3 regions of the Pseudomonas sp. P9_2 genome follow, and region 1 is predicted to be linked to each of the others. Evidence: predicted binding sites of a transcription regulator. Region 1 holds the regulator's gene; each other region holds the start of a gene.
The links. The regulator sigma-54, encoded in region 1, starts transcription at its own class of promoters, with help from an activator protein. The targets are predictions, from matches to a motif close to ANTGGCATNNANNTTGCTNT.
Positions count from the first base shown of each region.

Region 2: the regulator sigma-54 is predicted to act here: its motif matches at 1,317-1,336, upstream of flgB (flagellar basal body rod protein FlgB).
Region 3: the regulator sigma-54 is predicted to act here: its motif matches at 992-1,011, upstream of QMK52_RS20975 (circularly permuted type 2 ATP-grasp protein).

Region 1 covers NZ_CP125376.1:623,425-625,693, forward strand. Annotated here, with positions in the region: gene lptB (LPS export ABC transporter ATP-binding protein) at 1-241, shown strand, start outside; gene QMK52_RS02685 (RNA polymerase factor sigma-54) at 425-1,918, shown strand; gene hpf (ribosome hibernation-promoting factor, HPF/YfiA family) at 1,994-2,269, shown strand, end outside.
Region 2 covers NZ_CP125376.1:3,170,708-3,172,976, reverse strand. Annotated here, with positions in the region: gene flgD (flagellar hook assembly protein FlgD) at 1-403, opposite strand, end outside; gene flgC (flagellar basal body rod protein FlgC) at 420-863, opposite strand; gene flgB (flagellar basal body rod protein FlgB) at 867-1,274, opposite strand; gene cheR (protein-glutamate O-methyltransferase CheR) at 1,583-2,269, opposite strand, start outside.
Region 3 covers NZ_CP125376.1:4,706,773-4,709,041, reverse strand. Annotated here, with positions in the region: gene QMK52_RS20985 (hypothetical protein) at 1-128, opposite strand, end outside; gene QMK52_RS20980 (hypothetical protein) at 214-759, opposite strand; gene QMK52_RS20975 (circularly permuted type 2 ATP-grasp protein) at 1,182-2,269, shown strand, end outside.

The sequences.
Region 1 (2,269 bases):
TGAGCCGTTTGCCGGCGTTGACCCGATTTCGGTCGGCGATATCAAGCAGATCATTCACCACCTCAAGGCCAAGGGTATTGGCGTGCTGATCACCGACCACAACGTCCGTGAGACGCTGGATATCTGTGAAACCGCCTATATCGTCAACGATGGTCAGTTGATTGCTGAAGGCGACGCCGAGACCATCCTGGCCAATGAACTGGTCAAGGAAGTTTACCTGGGTCACGAGTTCCGCCTGTAGACGGAGTGGTATCGCGCCTTTCGCCGGAGCGCGCAGGAGTCAATAGAAACCTTGGTTTTTTTATTGTTACCGCGCTCTAGGCAAAGGCCCTGATATCAGGCATATAATTTGCTTATGTTGGCGCTCACGCGCCCTGTCGTGGATGGCGCATTGCGCCGGCGAATAAGGTGTTAAGCCCCTGCCATGAAACCATCGCTAGTCCTGAGAATGGGCCAGCAGCTGACGATGACACCGCAGCTGCAACAGGCCATCCGCCTGCTCCAATTGTCGACCCTGGACCTGCAGCAGGAAATCCAGGAGGCCCTGGAGTCCAATCCGATGCTCGAACGCCAGGAAGAAGGCGACGACTTCGACAATGCCGACCCACTGGCCGACAACATCGAGCAAAAACCCAATCCCGACGTGCAGGAACCCTCCTACCAGGAAACCGCCCCTACGGTGGACAACCTGGAAGAAGGCGAATGGAACGAACGCATTCCCAACGAGCTTCCCGTGGATACCGCATGGGAAGACGTGTACCAGACCAGCGCCAGCAGCCTGCCGAGCAATGATGATGACGAGTGGGACTTCACCACCCGCACCTCGGCTGGCGAGAGCCTGCAGAGCCACTTGCTGTGGCAACTCAACCTGGCGCCGATGTCGGACACTGATCGCCTGATCGCGGTTACCCTCATCGATTGCATCAATAACCAGGGTTACCTGGACGAAACCCTCGACGAGATCCTCGAAGCCTTCGACCCGGAACTGGACATCGAGCTGGACGAAATCGAAGCCGTCCTGCACCGCATCCAGCAATTCGAGCCCGCCGGCATCGGCGCCCGCACGCTCAGCGAGTGCCTGCTGCTGCAACTGCGCCAGTTGCCTGCCAAGACGCCATGGCTCGCCGAGGCCCAGCGCCTGGTCAGCGACTACATCGATCTGCTGGGTAGCCGCGACTACAGCCAGTTGATGCGCCGCATGAAGCTCAAGGAAGACGACTTGCGCCAGGTCATCGAGCTGGTGCAAAGCCTCAACCCGCGCCCCGGTTCGCAGATTGAATCCAGCGAAGCCGAATACGTGGTTCCCGACGTGATCGTGCGCAAGGACAACGAGCGCTGGCTGGTGGAGTTGAACCAGGAATCGGTGCCACGCCTGCGGGTCAACCCGCAATACGCAGGTTTTGTGCGCCGCGCCGATACCAGCGCCGACAATACCTTCATGCGCAACCAGTTGCAGGAAGCGCGGTGGTTCATCAAAAGCCTGCAAAGCCGCAACGAAACCCTGATGAAAGTCGCCACCCAGATCGTCGAGCACCAGCGCGGGTTCCTGGAATACGGCGACGAAGCCATGAAGCCGCTGGTGCTGCACGATATCGCCGAAGCGGTAGGCATGCATGAATCGACAATTTCCCGGGTAACCACGCAAAAATTCATGCATACCCCCCGTGGTATTTATGAGCTGAAATACTTTTTCTCCAGTCACGTCAGCACCTCCGAAGGCGGCGAATGCTCGTCCACGGCGATCCGCGCGATCATCAAAAAACTGGTTGCCGCGGAAAATCAGAAAAAGCCGTTGAGTGACAGCAAGATCGCTGGTTTACTGGAGGCACAAGGCATTCAGGTCGCCCGTCGAACCGTCGCCAAGTACCGCGAGTCCCTTGGGATCGCGCCTTCCAGCGAGCGTAAGCGGTTGATGTGACGGGCGGGCCACAGCGTTCCAGTGGTGGGTATTCCTGCCCACCGCTTTATGCACTGGCAACGAAGGAGAAGCTGTATGCAAGTCAACATCAGTGGACACCAGCTGGAAGTCACCAAGCCCCTGCGTGAATACACCGAGAGCAAGCTGAACAAGCTTGCGGGGCATTTTGACAAGATCACCAACGTGCAGGTCATCATGGAGGTCGATAAGCTCAAGCAGAAAATCGAGGCCACCCTGCACGTACCGAATGCCAAGCTCGTTGCCAATGCAGAACATGAAGACATGTACGCGGCGATTGACTCGCTCTACGACAAGCTCGACCGCCAACTCATAAAGCATAAGGAAAAGAAT
Region 2 (2,269 bases), 2.5 Mb from region 1:
CCGCCGATGGCACCTCTACCGAACCGTTCATGCTCTTGCTGGTATCAACCATGGCTTTGTCGGTCTGGATAATGATCGACCGCCCCACCAGCGATGAAGCCTGCAGCGCTTGCGAAGAGCTGAAGTTGCTGGAGATGTTATTCACCGAGTCGTTCAGGGTGTTGATGCCTTCCAGGCTGCTGAACTGGGCAAGTTGGGCCACGAACGCGCCGTTGTCCTGGGGCGACAGCGGGTTCTGGTTTTTCAGCTGGGTTACCAGTAACTGCAGGAATGCGTCCTTGCCCAACGCCTGGTTGCCAGTGGCTGCTTTGGAAACATTCGAGACATTGTTCGAAGCGTCCTTGACCTTGGAATTGAACAGGTCCTGGACTGCCGTGTTGTTTGACGTATCAACGATGGCCATTATTTGGCGCCCCTTATTACTGACCCAGGGTCAGGACCTTCTGCATCATGGCTTTGGCGGTGTTCATCATTTCCGCATTGGTCTGGAACGAACGACTGGCGGAGATCATGTCAGCCATTTCCTCGACCACGTTGACGTTGGGGTAGTAGACGTAACCCTTTTCGTTCGCGGCCGGATGGTTGGGCTCGTAACGGGCCTCCAGGTTGCTCTGGTCTTCGACCACACCCAGCACCTGCACGCCGGAGCCGGCTGCGTCCTGGTTCTGGAACAACGAATCGCTGCCACCGGCCTGGCCACCCTGGAACATGGTGGCAAACACCGGGTGACGGGCACGGTAAGTCTGGTCAATGCTCGAAGAGACGGTCTCGGCGTTGGCGATGTTACTGGCGACGGTGTTCAAACGCGTGGTCTGCGCGCTCATGCCACTGCCGGCAATATTGAAAACACTGGACAGGGACATGGCTTATTCTCCACGCAGGGCTGACATCAGCCCTTTGAATTTGCTGTTGAGCAGGGTAAAGCTGGCCTGGAAATTCACCGAGTTCTCGGCGTAGTTCGATTGCTCCAACTGCGCGTCGACGGTGTTCTGGTCGATCGACGGCTGCATCGGCGTGCGATACAGCAACGACTCGTCACCCTTGCTCAGGCCTTGCGCTTCGATATGACGGCTGTTGGTCATGTTCAAGGCGAAGGTGCCGTTCCTGGTCTTGTCTTGCTGTGCGGCGAGCACGGCAGAGAAGTCCAGGTCCCGAGCCTTGTAGTTCGGGGTATCGGCGTTGGCAATGTTATTGGCCAGGACTTCGGCACGCTGGGCGCGAAAGCCCAGGGCTTGTTCATGGATACCGAGCGCTTTATCGAAGCTGATGCTCATGGCGGAAACCTTTAGGCTGACCTGCTGTTCGTTAGCAGGGTTATAGCAAGGTGCGTGCCAGTCTTTCAGGAGCCCGTATATCAAGGGTTTCGAGGGTAGGTGCCGGCGACTATGCCAGAAAAGCGGCAACGGGTTTCCGCGTGGCGCCAGTAAAGCGGCAATGGGGAGTTGCCGCTTTCTTCAACGTTGCCGCAGAAACAAATGTGGGAGGGGGCTCGCTCCCGATAGCGGTGTATCAGTGATAAAGACATCAACTGAACCACCGCTATCGGGAGCAAGCCCCCTCCCACACTTTAACTGCGTGCGACTTACTTGGCCTGGTAGATGATCCCCGGGCTGCACTGCACCATCTGGTAATGGTCCGGCAGGCCATTCAAGGCTTCGGAAGCGCCGAGGAACAGGTAACCGCCGCGCTTGAGCGTGCCGTGGATGCGCAGCAGGATGTCTTTCTTCACTTCGGCCGAGAAATAGATCAGCACGTTGCGGCAGAACACCATGTCGAACTTGCCCAGGCTGGCGTAGCTGTCGAGCAGGTTGAACGAGCGAAACTCCACGCGGTTCTTGATCGGTGCCTTGATCGCCCAGCGCCCGGCGCCTTTGGGGTCGAAGTAACGCTGCAGGCGCTCCTGGGATAAACCGCGGCCCAGGGCCAGGCTGTCGTACTCACCGGTCTTGCAGTTGGTAAGCATGGTGCCGGACAAGTCGGTAGCAACAATTTGCGCGCCGGCTTTCAACTGGCCCATGTTGGTTCGCTCGAACTCGTCGATGGACATCGAGATCGAGTAGGGTTCCTGCCCCGACGAACAGGCCGCCGACCAGATGCGCAGGCGCTGGCCCGGGCTGGCCTTGATGGCTTCCGGCAACACTTTGTTCTTGAGCACTTCAAAGGGGTAGGTATCGCGAAACCACAGGGTTTCGTTGGTGGTCATTGCATCGACCACCATTTCCTTGAGCCCGCTGCGCGGCTGCCCCTGGATCCGCTGGACCAACTCACC
Region 3 (2,269 bases), 2.1 Mb from region 1:
CTGGCCTTGGGGTCGCTGGCAGCCGTCGGGTCCTTGGGCGCATCGGCAGCGGTGCCCGGAGCGGGCTCGCCACCATCGATGGCAGGGTCATTGCGGTTGCTGGTTTGGGGATCGTTGGATGTAGACATGGCATACCTCTTCACAGACCGGTGATAAATCTTTACCGCGTAAAGCTAAGGCGCCACGTGCCCCAGTGAAGTTCCGTCCGATTGCTCAGCGCAGTGGATTGTCCACCTGGATATAAAACGCATAGATGCCCAACACCAGCCAGAACACCATGAACAACCACGGCGCGCGCATGGAAAACAGCAACGACTTGCGATAGCCCTTGTGACTGGACTCCATTTCGGAAAACAGCGGCGATTCATCGTAGGCCAGGCCCATCACCGGCTCGCTGCGCAGCAATTCGCTTTGCTTGTAGTGCCAGTGATCAATGATCTGGTAGGCCGCGCGTATGCCAGGCCAGGCGTTGAGCGAGCTGAGAATACCCAGCGCGGCGAGGATCACCGGTACCACAAGCGTGAACAGCTTGCCCCATTCCGGGTTGAGGTTGCCCATGCCGGACACGAAGGCGATCACCAGAAACGATTGCGCAGTGAGGTAAGCGTCGGTGCGGTTGGCCAAGATGCTGGTTTCGTACTGGATCTCGCGCCGGTAGAAGTCGAGGCGATCCTTGGGCGAGCCGAAGATCTTGGCGTTGTGTTCGCTATGGTCGGTCAGGGCCGCTTCCGGCGTGTTTGGGGAGATGATTCGGGGCACAACGATGCTCCACAAAGTGACGGGACTCATTAGAAGAATCGGGCATGGATGAAGTTCAAGTTTCTTATGCACCAAGTCAGGGCGCCCTCTGCCCCCTTGTGGTGAGCCCGCTTCTGTGGCGAGCGAGCTTGCTCGCGCTGGGCTGCGCAGCGGCCCCCACAAAAGCGCGAGCGCTGCGCACTCCAGCGCGTGCAAGCTCGCTCGCCACAGCTAATCGCCACCTTGTGTGCGTTCCGGCACATCCCTTGCTTTATCCATTCATCTACCCGAAAACAGGAGCATTCGTTACCCCGCGACCCAGCCGACTCCATAAGAAAGTAAGGACCAGGCCTGTTGGCACCCTCAGCCACGGGCTCATAAGAACATGCGTTTTTAAGCGGCAGTGCCACCCAGGAAATCCTCGGCACTGACAAGGTACTGGAATGGCTCGAACTTTCTTCGATGAAATGAATGACGCAAACGGCGTATGCCGTGCCCACTATCAGGATTTTTCCCGCTGGCTGGCCAACACGCCGCCGGAACTGCTGGCCCAGCGTCGCCGTGAAGCCGATTTGCTGTTCCATCGCGCCGGGATCACCTTCACCCTGTATGGAGACGAGCAAGACACCGAACGCCTGATTCCCTTCGACATCATCCCCCGCAGCATCCCCGCCAGTGAGTGGAGCCTGATCGAGCGCGGCTGTATCCAGCGGGTCAACGCACTGAATATGTTCCTCGCCGACATCTACCACGACCAGCGCATTATCAAGGCCGGGATCATTCCGGCAGAACAGGTGCTGGGCAACGAGGGCTATCAGAAGGCGATGGTCGGCCTGGACCTGCACCGCGACATTTACTCGCACATCTCCGGTGTCGACCTGGTACGCGACGGCGACGGCACCTATTACGTGCTCGAAGACAACCTGCGTACCCCCAGCGGCGTGAGCTACATGCTCGAAGACCGCAAGATGATGATGCGCCTGTTCCCGGAAGTGTTCGCCAAGCAACGCATTGCACCGGTGGACCACTACCCCAACCTGCTGCTCAAGACCTTGAAAAGCGCCAGCCGCCTCGATAACCCCAATGTGGTGGTATTGACCCCTGGGCGCTTCAACAGCGCTTTTTTCGAACACGCGTTCCTGGCGCGGGAAATGGGCGTTGAGTTGGTCGAAGGCGCCGATTTGTTCGTGCACGACCTCAAGGTATTCATGCGCACCACCGATGGCCCCAAGGCGGTAGACGTGATCTACCGGCGCATCGACGACGCCTTCCTTGACCCCGAGGCGTTCAACCCCAAGTCAATGCTCGGCGTACCCGGCCTGGTGGCGGCCTACTGCGCGGGTAATGTGGTGCTCGCCAACGCGATCGGCACCGGGGTGGCTGACGACAAGTCGATCTACCCCTATGTGCCGGCGATGATCCGCTTCTATCTGGACGAGGAGCCGGTGCTGCAAAACGTGCCGACCTTCCAGTGCCGCAAGCCCGATGAACTGTCCCATGTGCTGGCCAACCTGGAGCAACTGGTGGTCAA